Regions from separate parts of the Rhizobium sp. G187 genome, predicted to be linked through region 2. Evidence: riboswitches for the same ligand, from Rfam matches in the RefSeq annotation. Region 2 holds a riboswitch; the other holds the start of a gene.
What was found. Region 2 has a riboswitch for cobalamin ahead of bluB (5,6-dimethylbenzimidazole synthase). Riboswitches for the same ligand answer to the same signal wherever they lie in the genome.

Region 1: another riboswitch for cobalamin. It lies ahead of ACSV9I_RS19420 (ABC transporter ATP-binding protein); the one in region 2 lies ahead of bluB (5,6-dimethylbenzimidazole synthase).

The regions. Positions count from the first base shown of each region.
Region 1 covers NZ_JBPUGM010000008.1:24,932-32,751, forward strand. The annotation lists gene speB (agmatinase) at 374-1,348, shown strand; gene ACSV9I_RS19400 (extracellular solute-binding protein) at 1,425-2,558, shown strand; gene ACSV9I_RS19405 (ABC transporter ATP-binding protein) at 2,649-3,743, shown strand; gene ACSV9I_RS19410 (ABC transporter permease) at 3,740-4,624, shown strand; gene ACSV9I_RS19415 (ABC transporter permease) at 4,632-5,423, shown strand; cobalamin riboswitch at 5,711-5,943, shown strand; gene ACSV9I_RS19420 (ABC transporter ATP-binding protein) at 6,179-6,973, shown strand; gene ACSV9I_RS19425 (ABC transporter substrate-binding protein) at 6,991-7,820, shown strand, end outside.
Region 2 covers NZ_JBPUGM010000001.1:409,228-417,047, reverse strand. The annotation lists gene ACSV9I_RS01940 (helix-turn-helix transcriptional regulator) at 1-333, shown strand, start outside; gene ACSV9I_RS01935 (acyl-homoserine-lactone synthase) at 455-1,096, shown strand; gene ACSV9I_RS01930 (DUF2865 domain-containing protein) at 1,186-2,247, shown strand; gene bluB (5,6-dimethylbenzimidazole synthase) at 2,198-2,947, opposite strand; cobalamin riboswitch at 2,991-3,180, opposite strand; gene ACSV9I_RS01920 (TolB family protein) at 3,219-4,052, opposite strand; gene ACSV9I_RS01915 (NAD+ synthase) at 4,117-5,799, opposite strand; gene ACSV9I_RS01910 (LTA synthase family protein) at 6,134-7,820, shown strand, end outside.

The DNA of each region.
Region 1 (7,820 bases), on a different contig from region 2:
CAGTCATACGGGCAGGTCCTGCGACCCGGCAGATCCAGCTGTGTGCAAGCATGGAGCCAGGCATTCCCCATGAAGTTTTGTAGATTATGATTTTCTTACAAGGAGCTTAAATTCAACTTTTCTGGCACTTCTGTATGATTTTAGTGGTGACGTGCGTCGATAGGCTGTAAATAATCCGCCTAAAAAATAGGCAATTTGCGGTAATTTTGTACGCATCTCAGGCTTATATTTGAACAAGTAAACACAAAAAATCGAAACATGTGATAATATACGTCGACATGTTTCGTGTTGCTGTTGATGCATTGTTGTCAGGCGATCTCTTCGTGCTAGCTTAGCCCCTCAATAACAGCAGGCAAAGCTGCATGAGGACTGCATGAATTCTGGCGATTTCCAACCTGTTTCCGGTTTCGACTTACCCCGTTTTGCGGGCATCGCCACCTTCATGCGTCTGCCATATGTCACGTTCGAAGACCCCCGCATTTCCGAAGTTGAGATCGGATTGATTGGCGTTCCCTGGGATGGAGGGACGACGAACAGGCCCGGACCGCGTCATGCACCCCGCCAGCTTCGTGACTACTCCACCATGATCCGCAGTCGGAACGGGGTAACGAGATCCAAGCCTTTCGAGCTGGCGCGCTGCGCCGATCTCGGCGATGTCGGTCCAAATCCCGCCGATGTCCAGGATTCGATGGATCGCATCACCGCTTTTTATTCCAAGGTGGTCGATGCCGGCATCCTCCCCTTGAGCGCTGGCGGCGACCATTTGTGCACGCTGCCGATCCTGCGGGCACTGGCGAAGGATCGCCCTCTCGGCATGGTACATTTCGACAGCCATACGGACCTCTTCCACTCCTATTTCGGTGGCTTCAAATATACCCATGGCACCCCCTTCCGCCGTGCGGTGGAGGAAGGCCTGCTCGATCCCAAGCGTGTCTGCATGATCGGCATCCGAGGCCCTGCCTATGATTTCGAGGACCGCGATTTCGCCGATGCCGTTGGCATCCGGGTCATCCCGATCGAAGAGTTTCACGCCCGCGGCGTCGAGGACGTCATGGCCGAGGCCCGCGAGATCGCAGGCTCTGGCGAAACCTATGTCAGCTACGACATCGACTTCATCGACCCCGCCTTTGCGCCTGGCACCGGTACGCCGGAGATCGGCGGCCCGAACAGTTTCCAGGCGCTGGAAGTCGTGCGGGGCCTGAAAGGTCTCAACATCATCGGCGCCGATCTGGTCGAGGTCTCGCCCCCGTTCGATACGAGCGGTGCGACGGCCTTTCTCGGCGTCACCATCATGTTTGAACTTTTGTGCGTGCTAGCCGAATGCAAGGCACGCAAGCACAGAGCCTGAGACATTCAAAAGAACAAGGACCGGATAACCGGCTGATCGATCGCCATGGGAACCTGACAAAACTGGGAGCATACCAATGACTTTGTTTTCTGCGCCACTGACACGCCGTACCCTCCTGAAAACCTCCGCAGCCGGCGCCGGTCTTTTGGCCGCGCCTGCGCTCATTTCCTCCAGTGCGCTCGCCTCCTCCGGCGAGCTGAACTTCACCGGCTGGGCCGGTTATCCCGGCATGGCGGAAAAAGTCTTCCCCGCCTTCGAGAAGGCGACCGGCATCAAGGTCAACTTCACCGAACAACCTGACCAGGACACGATGTTCGCCCAAGCCAAGATCTCGCTTGAGACGGGCACGTCTGACGTTGTCGAGCCGACGCTCGACCGTGTCTCCGCCTGGAACGCCAATGGCCTGCTGCAGGGCTGGGATACCAGCAAGCTCGCACTCGACAACTACGCTCCGGGTCTGGCCGACGGCTCTGCTGATGAGCTTGCAACAATCGATGGCCAGAAGCTGATCGTGCCCTCCGTCTGGGGTACGGAAGCACTCGTCTACAACACCACCGACTTCCCGACTGAATATGGCAAGGCAAGCCTCGCCGACCTGTTCAACCCGGACAACCAGATCACGGTCCGCGGCCATTCGGCGCTTGCCGCCATAGGCCGCTGGCTCGATGCCGAAGGCAAATTGCCCAAGCCGTGGATCGATGGCTACAAGGACGAAGCCACCATGGTTGAGCTCTGGGACATTGTCCTGGCTGAAGCGATCAAGGCCAAGGGCAACATCGTCCAGTTCTGGGGTGGTGAGAATGATGCCCAGGCTGCCTTCCGCACCAATGGTGCCGTACTCGGCCTCTGCTGGGATTCTACTGGCTTCAATCTGAAGAAGGAAGGCGGCTACAGCTACGTCGCTCCGAAGGAAGGCGCGTTTGCCTGGAACCAGGGCCTTGTGCTTCTGAAGAATGCAAAGAACGTCGAGCAGGCGCATGAATTCGCCAAATGGGCGTCGACCGCTGAAGGCTCCGCCCTTTGGGCCACCGCCTTCTCCGCCAATCCCGTCGGCAAGGGCGGTATCGACCTCATGGATCCGGCCGTTTCCGAATTCTACAAGGCCAGCTTCCCCGGCGATGCCGTGAGCAAGCTTTACTGGTGGCCGAGCCAGGCCGCCTGGTTCCTCGCCAAGCGCGGCGAGTATGCCGACAAGTACAAGGCTGCTTGAGCGTTTTGAAAGATCATGCCGGCCGCCTTGGCGGCCGGCATAGGAGCCAGATGAGGCCCGCGCCGGGCCAAGGGGAATGAACCAGACGCAATGAGTGCCAGTGTCGAACTTCAAGATGTATGTGCCGATTTCGGCCCGTTCCGCGCCGTCGACAACGTGTCGCTGTCGATCAGGGCCGGTGAATTCTTCTCCTTTCTCGGTCCGTCCGGATGCGGCAAGACAACCATTCTGCGCATGGTCTCGGGTTTCATATCGCCGACTTCAGGCACGATCCGCATCGGCGGCAAGGACATGCAGGGGCAGCGCCCTAATCAGCGCCCGACGGCGCTGATCTTCCAGAACCTCGCTCTCTTTCCGCTGATGCCGATCTGGGAAAACATCGCCTTTGGCTTGGAAGCGAGAGGCGTCGACAAGAAGGCGCGGCGGCAGAAGGCCGAGGAACTTCTGGCACTGGTCGATCTGCCGAATGCAGCCGACAAATCTGTGAGCCAGCTTTCCGGCGGCCAGAAGCAGCGCGTGGCGATAGCCCGCGCGCTTGCCGTCGAACCATCCGTCATGCTGCTCGACGAGCCGCTGTCGGCGCTCGATCTGAAGCTGCGCCAGCATATGCGGGCTGAATTGCGTGCGATCCAGAAGCGCACCAATGTCACCTTCATCTACATCACCCATGACCAGGGTGAGGCGCTTGCCATGTCCGACCGGGTCGCGGTCATGTCTCATGGCAAGCTGCAGCAGGTCGCAGTTCCCCGCGAAATCTACAACAATCCCGCAAATGGCTTCGTCGCGACCTTCGTCGGCGAAACCAACTGTTTTACCGGTACGCTCTCTGCCCGCTCCGGTGCCGTCGGCGACTTCCAGACCGAGAACGGTGTTTTCCGCGGCAAGCTGGGGGTCGACATCGATAACGGCGCCAAGCTCTATGTCCGACCGGAGCATGTGCGCCTGGATGCACGCGCCACGGATGGCAACACGATTGCGGTAGAGGTCACGGATATTGCCTTTGAAGGCAATTTCATCTCGATCAAGACCGCGGATGCCTCTGGCCGGACAATCGTCTCCGAAATCCGCAATGACGGCTCAGTCGCCATACCGGACCCCGGCGCCCGGCTGTTTGCCAATTTCGAGATGGACCACGCCTTCATTCTCGCCGATGAAACCACCACGAGCGCGGCGGAACCGGCATGAAGGATCTTGTCGAACGCTACGGTGCTGGCCTGACGCTCATCATGTGCCTGCTGGTCGCCTTCTGGCTCCTGCTGCTCGTCATCGTGCCAAACCTCTATCTGTTCGAAAACTCCTTCAGACCCTATCTGCCGGTACAGGAAATGGGCGGCCCGAAGGATGTCTATACACTCAAGAACTACCTGACCTTCTTTCAGAGCCCGATCCACATCTCGGTCTTTATCTGGACGGTCCTCTATTCCTCGATCGTGACCGCGATCTGTTTCGCCATTGCCTATCCGCTCGCCTACTACCTGTCGAAAAAGGCATCGCTCAAGAGCCTGCCGACCATCTTCCTGCTGCTCACCATTCCGCTCTGGGTCAGCGAAATCATGCGCTCCTTCGCCTGGTTCATCATCCTGTCGCTGAAGGGACCGCTCAACTACATCCTGCTCGATATCGGTCTCATCGAACGCCCGATCCGCTGGATGACTGGTTTCCGCAGCGTGATGATCGGCCTCGTCTACACCTATGTCCTGTTCATGCTGTTCCCGGTCTACAATGCGATCCAGTCGCTCGATACGAGCCAGATCGAGGCGGCGGACGATCTGGGTGCATCCTGGTGGCGCATCCACTGGCGCGTGATCCTCCCCCATGCCAAACCGGGCATCGCTTCTGGATCCGTGATGGTCTTCATGCTCTCGGCCGGGTCTATCCTCGTGCCGACGCTGCTCGCGTCGACCAATTCGCGCTGGTTCACGGAAATCATCCAGCAATGGATGTTCGAATCGCTCGACTGGAATACGGGCGCGGCCTACGCATTCCTGCTTCTGATCCTGTGCACGCTCTTCGTCACCGCCGTGATGCGGATCTTCCGCGTCAAACTGTCCGACATTGCGAAGTGAGGCCGGCATGACCCAGAAATCCGACTGGCTGTTTCGCGTCTATCTCGTAATCTTCCTTGCCTATCTCTTGCTGCCACTGGTGGTCATGGGCGGCGCCGCCTTTAACGACACGCGGTTTCCCTCCGTGTTTCCCTGGCAGGGATTTACCCTGCAGTGGTTTGTCGAATTGTGGAACGATGCTCGCCTGCTGAACGCCTTCAAGAACACCTTGCTGGTTGCGCTCGCTGTCGTCGCGATCTCTGTCCCGATCGGCACCGCCGCTGCCATCCTCGTCAACAATCTCGGCGGCACGCTCCGATCCACACTCTATGGAATGATGGTCGCGCCCGTGCTCACGCCCGGCGCCGTCATCGGCATATCGACCCTGCTGTTCTGGAATTCGCTCGGCGTGGCCCCCGGCCTGCATCTCGCGGTCCTCGGCCAGGCCTCCTATATCTCGGCCTTCGTGATGTTGTTGGTCCTTGCGCGCCTTCAGAGTTTCGACCGCTCGCTGGAGGAAGCAGCCCTTGATCTCGGTGCAAGCCATATGATGGTTCTGCGCCGCATTCTTCTGCCGCATCTCTACCCGGCACTGGGTGCTGGCGCCGTTATCGCTTTCTTCCAGTCGATCGAGAACTTCAACGTAACGCTCTTCACACGCGGCCCCTACGATACCTTGACCGTCTACGTTTTCTCGAAGGTCCGAAGTGGGATTACGCCAACGATCAACGCGCTCTGTGTCATCCTGATCGCCGCGACCCTGCTCGGCGTCCTGATTATCGAGATCCGCCGTCGCAGCGTGGGCCGTCCTCAGGCTTGACCTCCAATCGACCTCCGGCACAGGTAGGAACGGCGCCTGATCTCCGGCTGGCTTGCTGAGCTGGCCCGGAGATGCCACTTCCGCAGGCGGCGGATTGGCGACTGTCTCTTACTGGGGGGATCGGACTGCACTACCCGCGTTTGCCCGGTGTTTCTCCAGGCTTTCATCGTCTGAGACGGCACGCGCCTAAGCACGGGAATTTCCTTGCACTCGCATTGTAATGATATTACAGAACGCAGGAATTGATTGATGCGCAGGTGAGGGGCTTGACCAGCAGAGCTTTGGCACCCTATTCAGAAGGGGACGGTTCCCTCATCGGATGACTTCGAGGGGATTAATAGGGAACACGGTGAGGACGACCCATACAGGGACCAAGACCGTGGCTGCCCCCGCAACTGTAAGCGGATTGCCGTTCATCCTGGTGGCGTGAGAGCGCCAAGCCACTGCGAAGTTTCGCGGGAAGGTTGATGATCTGCACATATCCGTGAGCCAGGAGACCTGCCGTCAAGAGAAATGTAACTGCAGCGGACGGGGTGTTCCGATGGATCTGAATGGAAAATTGCGCTGGTCGCCAGCGCATGAAAAATTTGCCATTTCGCCTCCCGGTCAGTCCTTGGGGGGAAAGTCGTGGCAAGTCTCACATATCACCAGCTAATCCATTGCCCGGGATGCTGTGGCATCGGCATGGCTGACATGGTTCGCGCGCGGATGCCTTGGACCCCGCTGCCCCCTGACACCAAGCAGGGGCGTCTCTAATGAGCTGTGACACGCAAGGAGTTGGTATCCAGGTCTCAGATCTCGGCTGGGGGCCGGATGCCGCACGCTTTCTCATCCGTGACGTCAGCTTCGCTCTGAAAGCCGGCGATCGATTGGCTATTATTGGTCCGAATGGAGCAGGCAAGACCACCCTGCTTCGCTGCCTCTACCGTGGCCTTATGCCCCGAGAAGGTCGGGTTCATATTGAAGGCGAAGACATCTGGCAGATGCAGGCCCGGCGCGTTGCCCAGAAAGTTGGCGTTGTTCTGCAGGAGATGCCGGCCGACTTTCCATTCAACGTCCGCGATGTCGTGATGATGGGCCGAATTCCGTGGCGTACCGGGCTATCCGGCTGGACGGCCGAGGATCGCGACCAGGTTGATCACGCGCTCGAACACTTGAGCCTGGCGGATATGGGCAAGCGGCAGTTCTCGACATTGTCGGGTGGTGAGAAGCAGCGGGTGCTCGTCGCCCGCGCGCTGGCGCAGCAGCCGCAGATCATGATCCTCGATGAGCCGACAAATCATCTCGACATCCGACACCAGCTCGAGATTCTCGACCTCCTGGGACGGCTGAAGCTGACCATTATCACCACCTTGCACGACATCAATCTGGCAACCGATTTTGCCACCCATGTGGGCTTGATGAATGCCGGGTCCCTGACGGCTTTCGGCGATCCTAAATCGGTTCTGACCGAAAAACTTCTGTCTCGTACCTTCGGTGTGACGGCCAATCACAGAGCCGATGATCACGGCCGATTGTCCGGCTTCTCATTTTCCCTTGCCGCTTCCTGATTTTGAAAGGGTCTCTCATGCCTGCCGCCTTGTTCTCCCGATTGGTCTTCGGTGTTGTCGCCACGTTCCTCGCAACCAGCGCACTGGCGGCTCCGGTGACGGTGAAGAGCTGCAATCGAGAAGTCACCTTCGACGCGCCGCCAAAGCGTGCCGTTTCAAACGACGTCAATCTGACCGAGATGATGCTCGCCTTGAAGCTACAGGATCACATGGTCGGCTATACGGGTGTCTCGGGATGGAAGACGCTGGATGAGACCTTGCGTGAAGGCGTGAAGGAACTCCCGGAGCTTTCGCCGAAGTACCCGACCAAGGAAGTGCTGCTCGACGTGGACGCTGACCTTTACTTTGCTGGATGGAACTACGGCATGAAGGTTGGCGGCGAGGTCACCCCCGAAACGCTCGAACCGTTCGGCATCAAGGTCTACGAATTGACCGAATCCTGCATCCACATCATGGCGAAGAACAAGCCGACGATGGAGGACATGTTCACCGATATCATCAATCTTGGCCGGATTTTCGCGGTCGAAGATAGAGCAGAGGCGCTGGTTGCCGGTTATCGTGCGGGCCTTGATCAGATTACCACCCGCATCGGTGCGATCGAAAAGCCGACGCGTGTCTTCGTCTATGATTCCGGCACGGAGAAGCCCTTCACGTCAGGTCGTTTCGGTATCCCGACAGCCATGATCGAAGCCGCCGGCGGGGTGAACATCATGGATGATGTCGAAAAAAGCTGGACGGAAGTCTCCTGGGAGCCGGTTATCGAGCGCAATCCGGAAGTCGTGGTGATCGTCAATTATGGCGATGTGACCGCCGAGCAGAAGATTGCTTTCATGAAGGAGAACCCCGC
Region 2 (7,820 bases):
GACATTGCGGCATGGCGCATGGCGAACGATCGAGACATCGCCAGTCTTGCTGCGATTTTTCACGCGAGATTGACCCGTTCAGTCGAGATTCACCCCCAGAAGCACCTTACCGCTGTCCGGCTTACCAGACGGGAACGCGAAACATTGGCCTGGATTGCCGGCGGCAAGAGCTACTGGGAAACGGCAATGATTCTCGGAATTACCGAGCGAACGGTCCGATATTTCATGGCGAATGCCCGAAGAAAGCTGGACGTCGTAAACAATTCGCAGGCGGTGGCAGAAGCTGTCTGGCAAGGCCTCATTCCTCGCTTAATCGAAAGGCCCGAACAGTAAACGCAGGGTTGCGTCGATCTTATCACAGATTGCAGAGTTGAAAGCTGTCGCCACCGCCAGTTTCAAAACCAGGAACCAAAAGTCATCTTTGTTGTTCCATTCTCAACGAAGGAGCAAGCGCATGATCAGGATCATTAACGGTTCCCGCCGTCACCAATTTCCCTCCGACATCGATGCCATGCATCGGCTGCGGAAAAAGGTCTTCCACGATCTCCTTGGCTGGGACGTCTCCGTCCAGGAAGAATGGGAGATCGACAGTTACGACCGTGCCAACCCGCTTTACGTCCTCTCTTATGGCGATAATGGTGCACTTCGCGGGTCACTCCGCCTCTTGCCAACGCTCGGCCCGAACATGCTGGATGACACGTTTCCGATCTTGCTCGGCGACGGGCCTGAGATCCGCGCCGCAGACATCTGGGAATCAAGTCGGTTCTGCATCGACCCAGACATCTCGCAGGACCGTGCCAGCAATCAGGTCACGATCGCCGCTGCCGAACTGATGTGCGGCGTGGGCGAGCTTGGTCTTGCCTCCGGCCTCTCGCATATCGTGACCGTGACTGACGTTTTCCTTGAGCGCATGTTCAAGCGCATGGGATGCCCTGGAGAGCGCATTGCTGCACCACACCGGATCGGCTCGGTTCAGGCCGTGGCGGTTGCCTGGGAGGTCAGCGAAGACTTGCTGGAACGCATGAAGATCGTCGCCGAGATCGATGGTACGGTTCTCGAAGAACCGATGACACTGAACGCCGCCCGGGCTGCGTGATGGTGCGACGGCCGCCTCTTTTGGGGCGGTCGTCTCGACTTGTTTATTTTAGTGTCGGCCACTGCTACGTATGCATCAACGCCTATTGAATGGCGCACAGCAATACGTTCATTACCGAAAGTGTCGGCGTGGCCAAACGACGGATTCTTCCCCTGATCTTGCTGGTCGGCCTGACGATGGGGGGCAGCGACGCCCTTGCCGATGTCTGCCGCACTTTGGAGGCCAATTTCCACAAGGCCGTGCAACAGGCCGCAGATCCAGTCGCCGCCGCACGTTATGCCAGTGCCGTCGCCCAGCAAAACCTCGAACTGAGAAGGGTCCGCCAGGATCAGCGTCGGCTTCGCTGCTTGAACTCCTCGATCATTCAGGTCCGCCCAGATGGCGGTAGCGACTGTGGCGACATCGCCAAGTCCATCGATAGAATGGAAGAGAACCTCTCGATCCTGACCGCAAAACTGAAAGAATTGCGCGGCCAGCCAACGCGAGAGCAAAGGATCGACGAACTCGTCGCCAATGGCTGTAGCCTGGAAGGCATCGAAACAGACGAGCAGAACGTGCGGACGCCGTACCTCGATACAGTCCCCGAGGTTGATCGGGCGAGTAAGAATCTTGGGCAATTCGAAAAACCGCGCCTCCTGCCGACCGGCAATGTCCGAACGCTCTGCGTCCGGACCTGCGACGGTGGCTTCTTCCCCATTTCGTCACAGAGTTCGGCGACCTATTTCGAGCGTGACGCCACCCTGTGCCAGAACATGTGTCCGGGCGTAAAGACAGAGCTGTTCTATCAGCCCCCCCTTCAAGGAGATGCCGCAGACATGATCTCTGTGGCGACTGGCCAGTCATATCGCGACCTGCCGTCAGCATTTGCTTATCGCAGCCGCGGCCGTGATGAGAGTTGTTCCTGCAACTTCTCCAGCAATCGCGGCAGTGGTGCGGGCATCGCCAAACAAGCTGAACCGCAAACGTCCATCCGCCAGCTGAGCGCCCCCTCTGTCAGCTTGCAGAACAAGTCGATTCCAGCACCAGAGCGAGATCTCGACGAAGCGGCGCTCGGCGCACGCAAGGTTGGGCCGGTCTTCCTGCCGCCCGACAAGGGCACGATCAACCTTCGGAATCCTGCCCAGCCCGGCCCTCAACCATTGCAGGAATGACCGCGTCAGAAGCAAAACCTGGCTCGTCCCAACCATCCAGATGCACGAGACTGCCGAGCGGCAACCGACTGCGCCAGCCTTTGACTTCCAGTTCGGGTTGGCAATAAAGTTCAGCGACGAAGCCGACGCACAAATAGCCGATGATATGGATATGCTTGGGAATACCGAGCACAGCCTTCACATCCTCCTCGTGGAAGATGCTGACCCAACCAACCCCGACACCCTCGGCCCTCGCAGCAAGCCAGAGGTTCTGGATGGCACAGACGGTTGAATAGGCGTCCATATGCGGATTGTGGGTGCGACCGAGAACGACAGGCCCAGCACGGCCGGGATCACAGGTCACGCAGATATTGAGGGGTGCCTTCTCTATGCCCTGCAGTTTCAGGCTGTCATAAATCGCGCGCTTCTCCTCAGGAAACATCGCGGCGGCCTCGCGATTGGCCCTCTCAAAGGCTTCGCGAACAGCACGTTTGCGCGCTGCATCGCGAACAAGAATGAAGTCCCAGGGTTGCATGAAGCCAACGGATGGCGCCGCGTGAGCAGCGTCCAGCAGACGCATCACCAAGTCATCCGGCAAGGGATCGGAGACAAACTGGTCCCGCACATCGCGCCTTGTATGTATGGCGCGATAAACCGCGGCGCGTTCGGCTTCGGAAAATGAGGATGCGGGCGCTAGTGCGCCCCGGTACGCGTCGTGCATCGCTTGGTCCCCAACAATGCGCAACCGCCCGCCGTCCGCGCGGGCTAGTCCATGATGTCAGGCCGGTCTTCTGACTCGGCGTCCTCCGTTTCACGCAACCTTCCCGATCATTCCGACCAGTGGCTGGGTCTCCCCCGCGTGAACGTCAGCCTTACAGCGTTGGGCACGTGCCGGAATTGCACCGACTTCCCGATTCTCCCGCCTGCGCGGGCACCTGACAGCCCAAGGCTTACACCCTGATTGGAGGCGCGCGCAAGAAGTCTGGCCTGGCCTATGGATTTTCCGGGAAGTAGCGCACATAGGCAAAGGCTCCGCCATCGGGAGACCAGTTCGGCACATTGATCGTGCCTTGCCCGCCGAAGAGTTCGAAAAGAACTTCCTGATTGCTGCCGTCCATATCCATCAGGCAGAGTTTGACATCCTTGTCGCGCGGATGGTCGAAGACATCTGGCGCATAGGAAAGATAGAGAACCTTGTCGTTGTTCGGCGACGGATGCGGAAACCAGTCCCCGGAATCGCTGTTTGTCAGGCGCTGCACGTCACGGCCGTCAGGGCGCATGCGCCAGATCTGCATCAGCCCGCTGCGACTGGAGTTGAAGTAGATCCATTCGCCATCCGCCGACCAGTCAGGACCATCATTGCGTCCCTCACCCTGTGTCAGACGCAGTTCGTCTCCGCCATCGACCGGGATGGTGTAGATGTCAAAGATATCATCACGGATGCCGCAATAGGCAAGCGTCTTTCCATCCGGTGACCAGCCATGCCAATAGGAGGGCATGTTTTTCGTCACCTGACGCGGCATGCCGCCTTCGGCCGGCAGGACATAAATACAGGACTGACCAACCAGTGTTCTGTCGCAGATCGCCAGCATGGAACCATCGGGCGAAATGCCGTGATCATTGTTGATGCGAATTGCAAAACCGGTATCGACCTCTTCCGGCTCGCTATCTTCATCAAGCCAGATCCGATGCAGCAGTCCATCACCATTGATCAGCAGATACGAACCGTCCGGCGACCAGTTTGGTGCTTCGACCAGAAGATCTGTTTCCCAGACCACGGTCGAGGTTCGGGTTTCCATATCATAGATTTCAACCGAACTGCGCATCACACCATCTTTCTGCCGGGACAAGCGCCCGAATCTCTATTGTACGCGTGCCGTCTGCTATTGCTCAGTCACGATCGCGGTAGCGATTGGTAATCGGATAGCGGCGATCTCGGCCGAAGTTCTTCTTTGTGATCTTGACGCCGGGTGCGGACTGGCGACGCTTGTATTCCGCCAGATAGAGCAGATGCTCGACCCGGTGCACCGTTGCAATCTCATGGCCACGCGCAACGATCTCGTCGACGCCCATTTCCCGCTCCACCAGGCATTCAAGGATGTCATCGAGCACCGGATAGGGCGGCAGCGAATCCTGGTCTGTCTGGTTCGGACGAAGCTCGGCGGATGGCGCCTTGGACAGGATGTTGGCCGGGATGACCTCCCCAGAAGGTCCGAGCGCACCGGGCGGCACATGGCTGTTGCGCCAGGCGGACAAGGCATAGACCTGCATCTTGTAAAGGTCCTTGATCGGGTTGAACCCGCCATTCATATCGCCATACAGCGTCGCATAACCAACCGACATCTCCGACTTGTTGCCGGTCGTTACCACCATAGAGCCGAACTTGTTCGAAACAGCCATGAGAATGGTGCCACGCGCCCGGCTCTGCAGGTTTTCCTCGGTGATGCCGCTCTCCGTGCCTTCGAACATGTCCGAAAGCGCTGAGAGGAAGCCCTCAACCGGATCTGCGATCGGCACGATGTCATAATGGCATCCAAGCGCCTTCGCACAGGCTGCTGCATCGGCGAAGCTTTCTTCCGACGTATAGCGGTAGGGAAGCATGATTGTCCGCACCCGCTCCTCCCCCAGCGCATCGACGGCGATCGCCGCACAGATCGCGGAATCGATGCCACCGGAGAGCCCCAGAACCACGCTCTTAAAGCCGTTTTTGTTGACATAATCCCGGAACCCGAGAACACAGGCGCGGTAATCCGCTTCCTCACGCTCGGGGATCTTAGACATCGGCCCCTCGTCACAGCGCCATCCCTCGGCTGTCCGCTTCCAGGTGGTGACAGACAACGTCTCTTCGAACTGGCTCATCTGAAAGGCCAGCGACTTGTCGCCGTTAAAGGCGAAGCTTGCGCCGTCGAATACCAGCTCATCCTGTCCGCCCAACTGGTTGGCGAAGATCAGTGGCAGACCAGTTTCGATGACCTGGCGAAGCACGACCTGATGACGAACATCCACCTTGCCACGATAGTAGGGCGAACCGTTCGGCACGAGCAGGATCTCCGCGCCTGTCTCGGCGAGCGTTTCACAGACACCGAGATCATTCCAGATCTCCTCGCAGATCGGTACACCGATGCGCACTCCACGGAAATTCACCGGGCCGGGCATCTCGCCCTCGACGAAAACCCGCTTCTCGTCGAATTCGCCATAGTTCGGCAAGTCGATCTTGTCGCGCAGAGCAAGGATGCGTCCCGCATCCAGGATAGCCACGGAATTGTGTCGGCCTTTCTCTCCCAGACGAGGGAAGCCGATGATAACGCCAGGACCGCCATCCGCCGTATCCTTCGCCAATTGCTCGACGGCTGAAAGGCAAGCCTGCAGGAAGGCAGGCTTCAGAACGAGGTCTTCCGGCGGATAGCCGGAAATGAACAACTCGGTCAGCAACAGGAGGTCAGCCCCCTGGCTGCCAGCATCCTGGCGCGCAGCGCGCGCCTTGGCGAGATTGCCGGCGACATCGCCGACCGTGGGATTGAGCTGCGCAACGGCAATGCGCAGGACATCTGAGATTTTCTTCGGTTCGCTCATGAAGTCGGTTTACCCGCTTGCAGACGATCTCGCAACGTCACCCGCCGCGCTTGCGCGCGGGAAATGGTGCGACCGGAAAATCCGTCGAAATTACACTGGGAACACCGAGGTAACCATCATAGTTCATGTGGCATTCATGACGGTTATGTGACAGCTAAAGAAAGAATTCGTGTCGTCTGCCTGCCCTCCGGAGACAGCCTTGGAAAAGTTCAACGCAAAATCATTGGTGACCAGCTTCGGTTCGACGGGTGACGTCGCTGCACGAGGCGATCGGGCAGGCGCCAAGGTCATCCGGATCGCCGGGCAGCTGACCCTGGTTACCCTCACGGCGCTTATGGCGGTCTTTGCGAGCGAATGGTTTGCCCGCGGCGATACAGCCGACATTTTGCCCTATCTGACGTCGACGATGCGGCCGGGCATGATTGCGGTCGGCGTCGTCGCGCTGGCGATCCTGGCGCTCGACGCCCTGCTGGGTCGCTCGTTGCAGTCGGCGGTTCTCGTCGTCCCTATGGCCGTCCTTCCGGCCTTCTTCTCCGGCCAAAAACAGCAGTATCTGTCTGACCCGCTCTATCCGAGCGACCTGCTCTTCGGTCGGCAAATATTCGAACTTCTGCCGGCCATGGTTGCTGCACAGCCGCTTTTGGCTGTCGCCGTATTCTCCGGCGCGGCTGTTGCCATTTCAGCCGTCCTTTACCTGATCATTCGCGGCCGCAAGATTTTCCCGCCGCTCTCGGCGTTTGGCCGGGTGACGCGCCTGGTCATCGCCTTGCCGATCCTCTTCGGTTTCGCCAGCATCATGAATCCGATGACCTATTCGGAGACCAGGGATCGGCTGAACATCATTCCCATGCTTTGGGACCAGACCGAGAATTACCGTCACAACGGCTTCCTTCTGGCCTTTGCGATCAACGTACCAATGGCCAAGGTCAGCGCGCCAGATGGCTATGGCAATCTCGCTGTGTCCGACATCCCGACGGATCGCATCCCAGCGACCTTTTTCTCCGGGCGTCGCGCCGACGTGATTTTCCTGATGAGCGAATCCCTCTGGGACCCTACCCGTCTCAAAAATGTGGGCTTTTCCGCCGATCCGATGCCGACAATTCGCGGCAAGCAGTCCGGCAATGTCTTTTCGCCTGAGTTCGGCGGCATGACCGCCAATGTCGAATTCGAGGCGCTGACGGGTTTCTCCAACGCGTTCCTGCCCTATGGCAGCATCCCTTATCAGCAGTATATCCGTCGTCCGGTTCCCTCGCTTGCAACCTTCTTCGAATCGAAGGGTTACAAGACCAAGGCGTTTCATCCGTTCCAGAGCTGGTTCTGGAACCGGAAGAAAGTCTATGACGCGCTCGGCTTCCAGGAGTTCCACTCTGAAGAGACGATGCCTGTCATGAGCAAGCGTGGCCAGTTCGCCTCCGACGACGCCCTTACCCGCTACATCATGGACGAGGCAGAGCGCACCGAAGGTCCCTTCTTCTTCTTCGGCGTGACGCTTCAGGGCCACGGTCCTTATGAACCCGGCCGCTATGCAAAGAATGCCGTGACCCTGGATGCGCCGATGATGTCGCCCGCCAATGCCAGTGCGCTTGCGACCTATACGCAGGGCGTAAAGGAGGCCGACGATAGCCTGAAGACGCTGATGGACTGGGCGAAGAAGCGCCAGCGGGAAACCATTATCGTCGTCTTCGGCGATCACCTGCCGCCGCTGAACGAGGTGTATACGCAGAGTGGTTACATGCCGAATGTCGTGGCTACGCGGCGTGCGTCGGTCGAGACCATGAAGCGCGAACACGAAACACCGCTTGTGGTCTGGTCGTCGAAGCGTGGCGTGCAGAAGAACCTTGGCACCGTCAGCCCTGCCCTTTTGCCGCATTACATCGTCCGTCTCGCAGGCTACCGCCACCCCTTCTACACGGGGGTCCTGGGACGGGTCAGCGAGCGCTATACCGTAATCGACCGCCACCAACTGGTAGGTCGCGGCGACAAGGCCCAAGCGGACTGGTCCCTGTCCGGCCAAGTCGATC